Regions from separate parts of the Yoonia sp. JB2-21 genome, predicted to be linked through region 1. Evidence: riboswitches for the same ligand, from Rfam matches in the RefSeq annotation. Region 1 holds a riboswitch; the other holds the start of a gene.

The links. Region 1 has a riboswitch for thiamine pyrophosphate ahead of thiM (hydroxyethylthiazole kinase). Riboswitches for the same ligand answer to the same signal wherever they lie in the genome.
Region 2: linked by a shared signal. The riboswitch ahead of thiB (thiamine ABC transporter substrate binding subunit) and the one ahead of thiM (hydroxyethylthiazole kinase) in region 1 are both predicted to bind thiamine pyrophosphate.

Annotation. Positions count from the first base shown of each region.
Region 1 is NZ_JBVFUC010000001.1:2,171,121-2,177,079, forward strand. It holds gene ACZ1G5_RS10845 (imelysin family protein) at 1-843, shown strand, start outside; gene ACZ1G5_RS10850 (DUF1513 domain-containing protein) at 843-1,898, shown strand; TPP riboswitch at 2,335-2,423, shown strand; gene thiM (hydroxyethylthiazole kinase) at 2,469-3,251, shown strand; gene thiE (thiamine phosphate synthase) at 3,242-3,892, shown strand; gene thiD (bifunctional hydroxymethylpyrimidine kinase/phosphomethylpyrimidine kinase) at 3,889-4,698, shown strand; gene ACZ1G5_RS10870 (3-oxoacyl-ACP reductase) at 4,695-5,459, shown strand; gene ACZ1G5_RS10875 (hypothetical protein) at 5,552-5,689, opposite strand; gene ACZ1G5_RS10880 (PhoX family protein) at 5,945-5,959, shown strand, end outside.
Region 2 is NZ_JBVFUC010000001.1:1,960,629-1,966,587, reverse strand. It holds gene ACZ1G5_RS09785 (HD domain-containing protein) at 1-528, opposite strand, end outside; gene aroC (chorismate synthase) at 525-1,628, opposite strand; TPP riboswitch at 1,721-1,823, shown strand; gene thiB (thiamine ABC transporter substrate binding subunit) at 1,861-2,850, shown strand; gene ACZ1G5_RS09770 (thiamine/thiamine pyrophosphate ABC transporter permease ThiP) at 2,826-4,355, shown strand; gene ACZ1G5_RS09765 (thiamine ABC transporter ATP-binding protein) at 4,342-5,034, shown strand; gene ACZ1G5_RS09760 (cytochrome c1) at 5,104-5,959, opposite strand, start outside.

The DNA.
Region 1 (5,959 bases):
CAGGACTGCGCATATCAAAACCAAGATCTGATTGCCGCCTTCCATGACGCGTTCGACGCATGGGTGCGCGTCAGCCATCTACGCTTCGGCCCCTCCGAGCAGGATGATCGTGCCTTTGCTTTGGCATTTTGGCCGGACCCGAGGGGATCAACACCACGCGCACTCGGCACGCTGATCGCCGAGCAAGACCCAGCGGTATCAAGCCCCGAAGGTTTTGGCGCGATCTCAATCGCGGCGCGTGGTTTCTATGCGCTGGAGTTCTTGCTGTTTGATGCACAATTCCTCGATCCGGAAAACGCCGACTACCACTGTGCCTTGGTAAGGGCGGTGACGGATGATATTGCCATGAACTCCGCCGCAATCCTTGCAGGTTGGGACGCGGGATATGCTGATTTGATGTCGGACCCCGGGAACGATACCTACCAAACGCCCCAAGAGGCTGCTCAGCAACTTTTCACCGCGCTTTCTACCGGCTTGGAATTTACGTCGCAGGCACGGGTCGGCCGCCCAATGGGAACCTTTGACCGACCGCGTCCAAACCGCGCCGAGGTCTGGAGGTCAGGGCGATCATTGCGTCATGTCATTCTGGCCCTGACGGCGACGCGCGAGTTGGCTTTACTGATGTCGAACGGCGACGAGGCGCTCGACGCAGCCTATGGGGTGGCGATCCAACAGGCGAACAGCCTCAACGACCCCGTCTTTGCCGCGGTCGTAGATCCTCAAGGACGCTTTCGGGTCGAGGTGCTTCAACAAAGCATTGATGCAATCCGAAGTATCCTTGCTGAAGAAGTTGGGCCTTCTTTGGGAATTGCCGCCGGTTTCAACTCTTTGGATGGTGACTGATGGCAACGCGGCGCGCATTCATCGCGGGACTGTTGTCCACCGGGTTGGCGCCCAAGCCATCTTGGGCCGAAGCAGGAAGCCCGGCGTATTTGTCCGCCGCGATGAAACCGGATGGCCGCTTCGTTCTTTGTGGACTAAGCGAAAGCGGCGCGATCACTTTTGAAATCCCTCTCCCATCACGAGGCCATGCAGCTGCCGCGCATCCGTTGCGTCCAGAAGCTGTGGCCTTTGCGAGACGTCCGGGGACCTACGCCATCGTTCTTGACTGTCGAAATAGCGCAGTAAGGGCAATACTGGAGGCACCCCCGGGGCGGCATTTTTACGGGCACGGGACGTTCTCTTCTGACGGTGAACTCCTGTTCACCACAGAGAATGACTATGAGGCAGCGGCAGGTGTCATCGGCGTTTGGGATGCGCGCAGTAATTACCAGCGTATCGGCGAGTTCTTATCCGGCGGGTTGGGCCCGCACGATATCAAGCTGATGCCTGACAGAGACACTCTTGTTGTCGCCAACGGCGGGATCGAAACGCATCCGGACACTGGACGCACCAAGTTGAACCTACCCACTATGCGCTCGAACCTGAGCTATTTGACGCTGGATGGGTCAGTTGAAGCGCAAATACATCTGGGTGCGGCGCATCAGCGGAATTCCATACGGCATCTGGCTGTCTCGGATAGTGGCGATGTCGCATTTGCGATGCAATGGCAGGGTGACTTGAACACAGACCTCCCGCTTCTTGGCGTGCATCATGGCGATACAGAACGTTTGGAGTTGTTAGAGGAAGCATCGGTTAGGGCGATGCAGGGATATCTTGGCAGCATCGCTTTCAACAGCAGCACCAGTCAGATCGCTACGACATCTCCTCGAAGCGGGCTTGTCCAGTTTTTTGGGCAAGATGGCTTGAACCACAGTTCCCATCTGGCTGATGTTTGTGGCGTCGCTGCGAGCCGAGCAGGTTTCATTGTTACAACTGGTACAGGGGAAATCCGCGAAACCACAAACGTCGAAACCAAGCACCAGATGGCTTGGGACAATCATCTGATCGCAATCTGAGGCCGCCAGAGCTGCGGTTGTGCTACAGGGCCACTTTTCCACGACCAATGTCTGCTTGGCGTGCTCTGCGGCCACTTGTGTAATTTGCAGCATTTCGGAGACATGGGCCCAGCACCCACAGTCGCCACATAGACCCGCTTTGGAAGATTGTCTGTCTTCCGATAGGTCTCCGCTGCTTTGTTCGGCGGAGCGGACAGGCACCGTATCCGTTCGGTTCCTCCCTTCCAAACCAATCACCAGCGACACGTTGGCAGAGAGTTTTCATCGTCTGAGGCCAATCTGCCTTCAAGAGCCGACCGACCGCGGCCGTGTTGCATGTGCATTCAGCCGCACTGGGCCCAAAGTGACCGATGCCACTTGCCATTGGTTTGTTAACTGCTGGCACCAGTACCTGCAGCGGAATAGCGATTGACCTCAATTCTTAGTTGGGTCAGCATGGAAGTGTCAGGGGCGCCGCAAGGCTGAGATGCACCCTTTGAACCTGAACCGGATAATGCCGGCGGAGGGAGGCACCATCGGACCCTGAGGGGTTTGGCGCGTCTTTCCGTTTTTGTGAAAAGGAAAGAACGCATGACACCCAATGCTGCTTTTGATGCCTTGCGTGTGCAGGCGCCATTGGTCCATTGCATCACCAACTATGTTGCCATGAACATTGCGGCGAATGTGACCTTGGCCGCGGGCGCGTCACCGGCGATGATCCATGCGCCCGAGGAGGTAGCGGATTTTGTGCCCGTCTGTGGCGCGCTGACGGTGAATATCGGCACCCTATCCGCCCCATGGCTGGAAAGCATGAAAGTAGCTGTCGCCGCGGCGGGCGCGGCCAACGTGCCGTGGGTACTGGACCCGGTTGCTCATTTCGCGACGCCGTACCGGGCCCGCGCCGCGCAGGAGCTGCTGGCGCTGCGCCCGGCGGTTGTGCGGGGCAATGCGTCCGAGATTGTGGCCCTTGCGGGCGGGGTTGGGTCCGGCAAGGGGGCCGATAGCGGTGACAGTGTCGCCGATGCGCAGAGCTTGGGCGTGGGCCTTGCCCGCAGCCAGACCTGTGTCGTGGCGGTTTCGGGGCCTGTAGATTTCATCACTGACGGCACCCGAAGTGCGACGGTTACCGGTGGCTCAGATTTGATGCCCAAGGTCACGGCGCTGGGCTGTTCGCTTACGGCGCTGGTCGGGGCCTATGCCGCTGTGGCGCCGCGCCTTGAGGCGACGCTTGCTGCGTTTGTCCATTTTGCCGAAGCGGGCGCGCGGGCGGGTGCCCAGGCGCGGGGGCCCGGCAGTTTTGAGGTGGCGTTCCTCGATGCGCTGCATACGCTTCAGCCGGGTGATCTGGACGAGGGGCGTGTGTCATGGTTGTAACGCCCGAGCGCCTGCGGCTCTACCTTGTCACCGACCCGCGCCGTTGTCCGGGCCCGCACTTGATTGAGACTGTGGCCGCTGCGGTTCGCGGTGGCGTGACATTCGTTCAGTTGCGCGACAAAGACGCCTCAACCCGCGATCGTATCGCGGTGGCGCGCGCCCTCAAAACCGTGCTTGCCGATACCGGTGTCCCGCTGGTCATCAACGATGATCTGGACGCGGCATTGGAAGCTGACGTGGACGGCGTCCACATTGGCCAAGACGACGTAAGCCCCGTGGTGGCGCGTCAGCGGCTGGGGTGCGGCAAGATCATCGGGCTGTCCTGTGAGGAGCCCGCGCAGGTTGCGGCGGCGGGCGCGGATCGTGCCGACTATCTCGGCCTTGGGACCGTCTTTCCGACCTCAACCAAAGCGGACCACAAGCCGACGGTTGGGATGGCTGGCCTGTCCGAAATGGTGCGTCTGGCGCAGGTTCCGACCGTGGCCATTGGCGGGTTGAACACGGCGCATGCGACAGATGTGCTCAGGACCGGATGTGATGGCATCGCAGTTGTATCCGCGATTTGCGGTCAGCCTGATCCGGAACATGCGGCGCGCGCGCTTGGCCGCGCCTTGCAGTCTGGGAATGAGGCTTCGATATGATCGGGAATGTATTGACTATAGCAGGCTCTGACCCGTCGGGCGGTGCAGGGATCCAAGCCGATCTTAAGGCCTTTGCGGCCAATGGGGTCTACGGGATGGCGGCGATCACAGCGCTGACCGCGCAGAATACGCAAGGGGTAAGCGGGGTCGAGCTTGTCCCGCCGGCGTTTGTGCGGGCGCAAATTGAGACTGTGTTTGCTGATGTGCGCGTTGATGCCGTTAAGATCGGGATGATCGCGACGGCCGAGATAGCGCGCGCGGTGGCCGATGCCTTGTCAGGCCATGCAGGCATTCCCATTGTGTTGGACCCGGTGATGGTCGCAAAGGGCGGCGCGCCTTTATTGCAAGACGATGCGATGGAGGCCCTGCGCACCGCCCTTGTGCCCTTGGCGACAGTCTTGACCCCGAACTTGCCCGAGGCCGCACGGTTGTTGCAACTGCCAGAAGCGCGCGACCGCAATGCGATGGCGCGGCAGGCTCGCGCGCTTGCCGACTTGGGCCCGCGTGTCGCGCTTGTCAAAGGGGGCCATCTCGTGGGTCGCGAAAGTCCCGATGTCTTGTGGGATGGTACCACGCTTCATTGGTTTGAGGGCGCGCGCACTGACACCAAGAATACCCATGGAACCGGCTGCACCTTGTCATCGACGATTGCAGCGCAGCTTGCCCAGGGTCTGACGCCAAGCGCTGCCGTGGCGCGCGCCAAGCAGTACGTGTCCGGCGCGATTGCAGCGGCGGACCTGCAGACGGTCGGGCAGGGCCATGGCCCCGTTCATCATTTCTACGAGCTTTGGAAGGATAAAACATGAGCAAAGCACTCAGCGAACAGACCGTCCTCGTCACCGGTGCCGGGCGGGGCTTGGGCGCCGCCATCGCAAGCGCTTTCGCCCGCGAAGGTGCCAAGGTGGTGATCAACTACCGCAACAGTCAGGTTGCGGCTGAAAATCTCGCGGCTGGCCTTGGGAAACATGCGGTAGCCTTGCAAGCCGATGTGCAAGACGCGGGCGCGGTGGCGCAGATGGTCAAAAAGGCCGAAGCACATTTCGGACCCATCACCACCGTCATCCACAATGCATTGGCCGACTACAGCTTTAACGGCGATGACCGATCCCCCATCGCGGCGCTGACAGCCGCAGAGATGCTGTCGCAGCACAGTACCGCTGTTCTTGGGGCATTGAACGTCATTCAGGCCACGACGCCAGCGATGGCAAGAGCCGGTTTTGGACGGATCGTCACCATCGGTACGAACCTCGTCCAGAATCCGGTGGTGCCATACCATGACTACACCTTTGCCAAGGCGGCCTTGCTTGCATTGACGCGCACGACCGCCGCCGAATTGGGCCCGAAGGGTATCACTGTAAATATGGTCTCAGGTGGTTTGCTGAGGACCACCGACGCCAGCGCCGCGACCCCGGAAGAGGTTTTTGACTATATCGCGGGCGTCACCCCGCTGCGGTCGGTCACTACACCACAAGAGGCGGCGGACGCCGTTCTTTTCTTTGCGAGTCCTTGGGCCCGAGCGGTGACTGGTCAGAACCTCCTGGTCGATGGTGGTCTCGTGTTTGGATGAGACGGGCAGAAGCAGCCATTCAAAGCCGAAGCGTCAATTGCCGCTACTCCAGCTGCGTTGCGCCATACGGTATTTCACCTATGCAGGGGTCTTTACGTTGCGTGTGCGCGCAGCAAAAAATCCGGCCTCACAGGTTGGGCGTCTTCGACACCTTCGCTGCGATCCGAGCGACGGCCTGCTCTGCGAATTGGCTGAATTTGGGTCAGTGTTGTGACGTGAAGATCAGACATATCTGGCGTTCAACACAAGGGTCGGAAGATTGGAGAGGTCTGTTTCCGGATGCACTCAGATCCATCATAAGGCGAAGCCTACCCTGTTCTGCAATCATTGAGAGAATCACGCCGCCCCGCTAGAATGTTTCGACTATCGCAACAATCTGCCGTGATTGCTCGGTTTTACCTAGCCGTTACATGGCTGTCACATCGCTGCAAAAAAGCGTGTCTAGCGTCCGGCAAGTTGCGAACCACCAGCAAGGAGCCAGTGTGATGAAAGACCAGAAT
Region 2 (5,959 bases), 210 kb from region 1:
GCGCAGCAATTTGCAGGCAAAATGATCAAGCGCGTATTGCGCATCATCCAGCGACCTGCTGCTTGCAAAGGGGTCTTCGTCATCAAAAAGCGGTCGGTTGAGGGCACCCGAGACAGCAAAGCAGCGGGCAATACCAATCGCGCCGAGGGCCTCGATCCGGTCCGCGTCCTGCACAATCCGCGCTTCCAATGTGCGTGGTGGGGTTTTGGCAGAAAAGCTATGCGCAACAATCGCATGCTTTGAGGCGGCGATTTCTTCAGGCGAAAATCCCAGCGTTTTCAGGATCGGCGCGGCCCTTTCCGCCGATCTTTGCGAAGCTTGGTTGCGTGCGGGATGATCCTTTGGCAGCGTAACAAAATCGTGCAGGTAGCAGGCCGCTGTCAAAACGCGGTGGTCGCTGGGCTGTTCTTCAGCGGCGATCAGTTGGGCATTGCGCCACACCCGGTCTGCATGCCCAAGATCATGGGCGCTGTCGGCGGTGCCGCTGTCGCGCAGATATACGCGCAAGGCATCGCGCAAATCACTCATCCGATCTGCCCACGTACCCCGCCTGTTTGCCCGCGGTCCAGCAACAGGTGATCAAGGATGACGCAAGCCATCATCGCCTCACCAACGGGCACGGCGCGGATCCCAACGCAGGGGTCATGGCGGCCTTTGGTCACCACTTCGGTGGCCGAGCCATCCATACGGATCGATTTGCGTGGGCTCAGGATCGACGACGTTGGCTTGACCGCAAACCGCACAACAACATCCTGCCCAGTGCTAATCCCGCCAAGAATGCCACCAGCATGGTTTGAGGAATATTCAGGCCCGTTTGGCCCCATGAAAATCTCATCCGCGTTGTCACGTCCGGTCAGTGCTGCCGCAGCCATGCCCTCGCCGATCTCCACACCCTTCACAGCGTTGATCGACATCATCGCAGCGGCCAGATCAGTATCCAACTTGGCGTATACGGGTGCGCCAATCCCTGTGGGGACGCCGCGCGCGACAACCTCAATAATCGCCCCAACCGAATTGTGATCGTCTTTGCGCAGCCATGCGAGGTAATCGTTCCACTCGGCTGCTGCCTCTGCATCAGGGCAGAAGAAATCGTTTTGGTCGATCTGGTCCCAATCAACCTTTGACCGGTCGATCTGTTTGGTGCCCATCTGGGTCATGTAACCTTTGATCTGCACATCTGGCGCAATCGCCTTGATCGCCTCGCGTGCGACGCCACCGGCGGCGACACGTGATGCCGTTTCGCGCGCAGACGACCGCCCGCCACCACGCGGATCACGCAGGCCATATTTCTGGTGATAGGTGATGTCGGCATGGCCGGGGCGAAAGGTGTTGATGATATCGCCATAGTCCTTGGACCGCTGGTCGGTATTTTCGATCATCAGTTGGATCGGGGTGCCGGTCGTTTTGCCTTCGTACACACCTGACAGAATTTTCACAGCGTCCGGTTCGTTGCGCTGCGTGGTATTCTTGTTCAGACCGGGACGGCGTTTATCCATCCACTGCTGGATCATTGGTGCCTCAAGCGGCACACCCGGCGGGCAGCCGTCAACTGTCGCACCGAGCGCGGGTCCGTGGCTTTCACCCCAGGTGGTGAAGCGGAACAAATGACCAAAACTATTGAGTGACATGGGACCTCTATCCTTTGCCAGACGGGTCTAGCGGTGCCCGCAATCAGGCTCAAGTGCTTTCCCTTGCGTCTGACCCTGATCCATCCTAGCTAGGACATACCTCGGGGGGCCATTCATTGGCTGAGATGCGCGCAGCGCGGACCCGTAGAACCTGAACCGGTTAAGACCGGCGGAGGGAAGGTTTAGCAATCCCGCTATCCCCCACATCCGCCCGTCGCATTTGGAGGATACGATGCGAAACACCACCTATCTGCCAGCTGTCGCGGGACTTGCTCTTTGTGCCTCAGGCGCATTGGCCGAGACCCCAGTGCTGCAAGTTATGACCTACGACAGTTTTGTCACCGAATGGGGCCCGGGTCCCGCTGTCGAAGCCGCGTTTGAAGCCGAGTGCGCCTGCGATTTGCAATTTGTGGGTGCGGGCGACGGTGCGGCTTTGTTGGCGCGTCTGCAATTGGAAGGACCACGTACCGAAGCAGATGTTGTGCTGGGTCTGGACACCAATCTAACCGCAGCAGCCCGCGAGACCGGACTCTTTGCGCCACATGGTGTTGAGGCTGATCTGGATCTGCCTGTTGAATGGACAGATACGGAATTTCTGCCTTTCGACTGGGGCTACTTTGCCTTTGTCGGCAATGCCGGGGCTGACGCGCCCGCATCATTGCGCGCATTGGCCGATAGCGACACGAAAATCGTGATCCAAGACCCCCGTTCGTCCACGCCCGGATTGGGTCTGCTGATGTGGGTCAAAACTGCATATGGTGATGAAGCTCCAGCGCTTTGGACGGACCTGTCAGACAATATCGTGACGGTTACCTCCGGCTGGTCCGAGGCATATGGCATGTTCCTCGAAGGCGAGGCGGACGCGGTGCTGTCCTACACAACCTCCCCCGCTTATCATCTGATCGCTGAAGATGACGACAGCAAGGTGGCTTGGGGTTTTGACGAGGGCCACTACATGCAGGTCGAGGTCGCTGGCAAACTGGCAGGTACCGACCAGCCCGAGCTTGCCGATCAGTTCATGGCCTTCATGGTTTCTGATGACTTCCAAAGCGTGATCCCGACAACCAACTGGATGTATCCAGCTGTCACACCCGAGGGCGGCTTGCCAGAAGGGTTTGAAACCTTGCTGACACCGGCAACGTCACTGTTGCTATCACCAGAAGATGCAGCCGCAGAGCGTGATGCCGCGTTAGACGAATGGCGCACAGCGCTGTCCCAGTAACAGCGCGCTGGCCCAGCGTCGTCGCAGCGGCGCTGGTGCTTGTGTTGACCTTTGGCACGCTGGGCGCTGTGGCCTGGCGTGCTGAATGGGACGGCGGCCTGGCTGCTGCTGATTGGGCTGCAATCAGGTTTACCGTCGTCCAATCTCTGCTATCCGCACTGCTGAGTGTTCTGTTCGCCATCCCCGTTGCACGCGCGCTTGCAAGGCGCCGGTTCAACGGGCGGCAATTGCTTATCACACTTTTGGGCGCCCCTTTCCTTTTGCCGGTTATCGTTGCGGTTCTTGGGCTTCTGGCGATTTTTGGACGTGGCGGGATATTAAATGACGGATTGGTTTGGCTTGGGTTTGAGCCAATCTCCATCTTTGGTCTGCACGGTGTCGTCTTGGCGCATGTTTTCTTTAACATGCCGCTCGCTGTGCGGTTCATTCTTCAAGGCTGGCTGTCAATTCCAGCAGAGCGCTTTCGACTGGCGGCATCGCTGAATGCACCAGTGGGGCGCCTATTGGAATGGCCGATGCTACGGGCCGTTGTGCCGAGTACTTTCCTTGTAATCTTTCTTATTTGTCTGACGAGTTTCGCGGTTGCCCTGACGATGGGCGGCGGTCCCCGCGCGACAACGGTCGAACTGGCGATCTATCAAGCCGTGCGTTTTGATTTCGATCTGGGGCGCGCCGCACTACTGGCCTGTATTCAATTCGCGCTTTGCGTGCTGGCGGCGGCCTTGGCATGGCGCGTGACCGGGAATGACCCTGTTGGTGCAGGTTTAGACCGTGTGGTGCAGCGGTGGGACGTTTCACGCCCCGCCGTTGACTATGCAGTTATCGCGATGGCTGCAGTGTTCTTGTTGCTTCCTTTGGCGATGATCATTCTGCGCGGTTTGCCGAACTTTCTTGATATGCCCAGCACCATTTGGACGGCTGCGTTGCGGTCAATCGGCGTGGCAATCGGATCGTCCGTGCTTTGCGTCCTCATGGCGCTTGCATTGGCGCTGCGTGGCGGTGTCATGGTCTCTGTCGTTGGGGTCATGCCGCTTGCTGCCTCCGGATTGGTTGTCGGCACCGGCATGTTCTTGTTGGTCTTTCCATTTGTTCGTCCAGCAGACGTCGCGCTGCCCGTGACGATACTGGTAAATGCGACGTTGGCTTTGCCCTTTGCGTTCAGATCACTGTCGCCGGCGGTCGCGCAAATCAAGGATGACTTCGGCCGCTTGGCCCTCTCTTTAGACATGACAGGATGGTCGTGGATACGGCTGGTGGTGCTCCCGCGGGTCAGACGACCGTTGGGATTTGCAGCGGGCCTGGGGGCTGCGCTGTCTATGGGTGACCTAGGTGTCATTGCCCTGTTTGCCGGACAATCCGAAGAAACGCTGCCTTTGGCAATGTACCGTTTGATGGGGGCTTACCGGATGGACACGGCAGCAAGTGCGGCGCTTTTACTTGTTGCGCTCAGCTTTGCCATGTTTTGGCTATGTGATCGATGGGGACGTACCAATGCTGAAATGTAGCGACCTGCGCCTGCAGCAAGGGGCATTTACACTCAGCGCGGATGTGGCCTTTGCAGCGGGCAAAGCTGTTGCGCTGATTGGACCATCGGGTGCTGGAAAATCAACGTTGCTAGCAGCGATTGCCGGTTTTTTGTCGCCGACATCTGGCGCGGTGATTTGGGGTGATACGGAGTTGACCGCGACGGCCCCCGGTGAACGCCCGGTCAGTATGCTGTTCCAGGACAACAACCTCTTTCCACATCTCTCTGCGGCACAAAACGTCGGACTTGGTTTGCGGCCGGACTTACGGCTGACCTCCCAGGACCAAGCAGCTGTGATGGCAGCGCTAAATGATGTCGGGCTGCAAGGGTTCGAAGACCGCAAGCCAAGCGCCTTATCTGGCGGACAACAAAGCCGCGTCGCGCTTGCGCGGGTTCTTGTTGCCGATCGGGCAATCGTGCTTTTGGATGAACCGTTTGCGGCATTGGGACCCGCACTCAAGGATGAAATGTTAGATCTTGTGCGTTCAAAGCTGGTCGCCAACGGCAAAACGATCATCATGGTCACACATGATCCAGCGGATGCCCGGCGCATTGCAGATATGGTGGCACTGGTTACGGATGGGCAAGTTGCAGCGCCCATAGCGACCCAAGATCTCCTTGATAATCCGCCCCCCGCACTTCAGGCATATCTGGGCTAAGCTGGCTATCTATGAACGAAAGAGGCCCGCCATATTGGCGGGCCTCTTCGTAAAATATTTCGCGCTGACTCAGTCTTTGTGCTTATGCGGTGCCCAAAGACGCTTGTTTGTCAGGTACAGCAACACAGACAGAACGGTCAGGAACAGCACACCAGTCAGGCCCGCTTGCTTGCGTGCCACCAGTTTGGGTTCAGCTGTCCACATCAGGAACGCTGCAACATCCTGTGCGACATCTTCCAGCTCAGTGGAATGGCCATCAGCGAACTCAACATCATCGCCCCAAAGCGGCTGTGACATAGCAATCCAGCTGCCCGGCACCATGTGCTTGCCCTTTTCGTCGATGCAGCTTTCAGGGAAGCCACCCGCCGCAAAGGCAACATTATAGAAACCGTCCATCGGCTCGCCTTCCAGCGCGCACTCAGGCTCTTCATGATAGCCGGTCATCAGCGACGCAATGTACTCAGCACCGCCCATACCGTTGACGAACTGGCTGATACCGGTGCCATAAGGCCCGTGGAAGCCTGCGCGGGCTTTGGCCATCAGGCTTAGGTCCGGTGCGTTGGATACGTTTGAACTTGGGAAGAAATCCGCAGGCGTTGCCGGACGGAAATCACCTTCGCCATCAAACAAGGCTTGGTCAAACACTTCGTAGAATTCCGCATAGGCACGCATCTGATCTTCGGGAAGGCCGGGGCCACCTTCATCAGACAGGTTGCGGAATGCGACGATTTCCAAACCGTGGCAGGACGCACAGATTTCGGTGTAAACCTGCAAGCCGCGCTGCAGCTGCATCTGGTCATAGCTGCCAAATGGCCCCTCAAACGGGAAGGCATAGTCTGTGATCTCTGTCTCGATCTCGGCAGCCATCGCCTGCCCCGCGGTGAGGGCAAGCGCTGCAGCAGCGGTGAGTGTGAATTTACGGAAC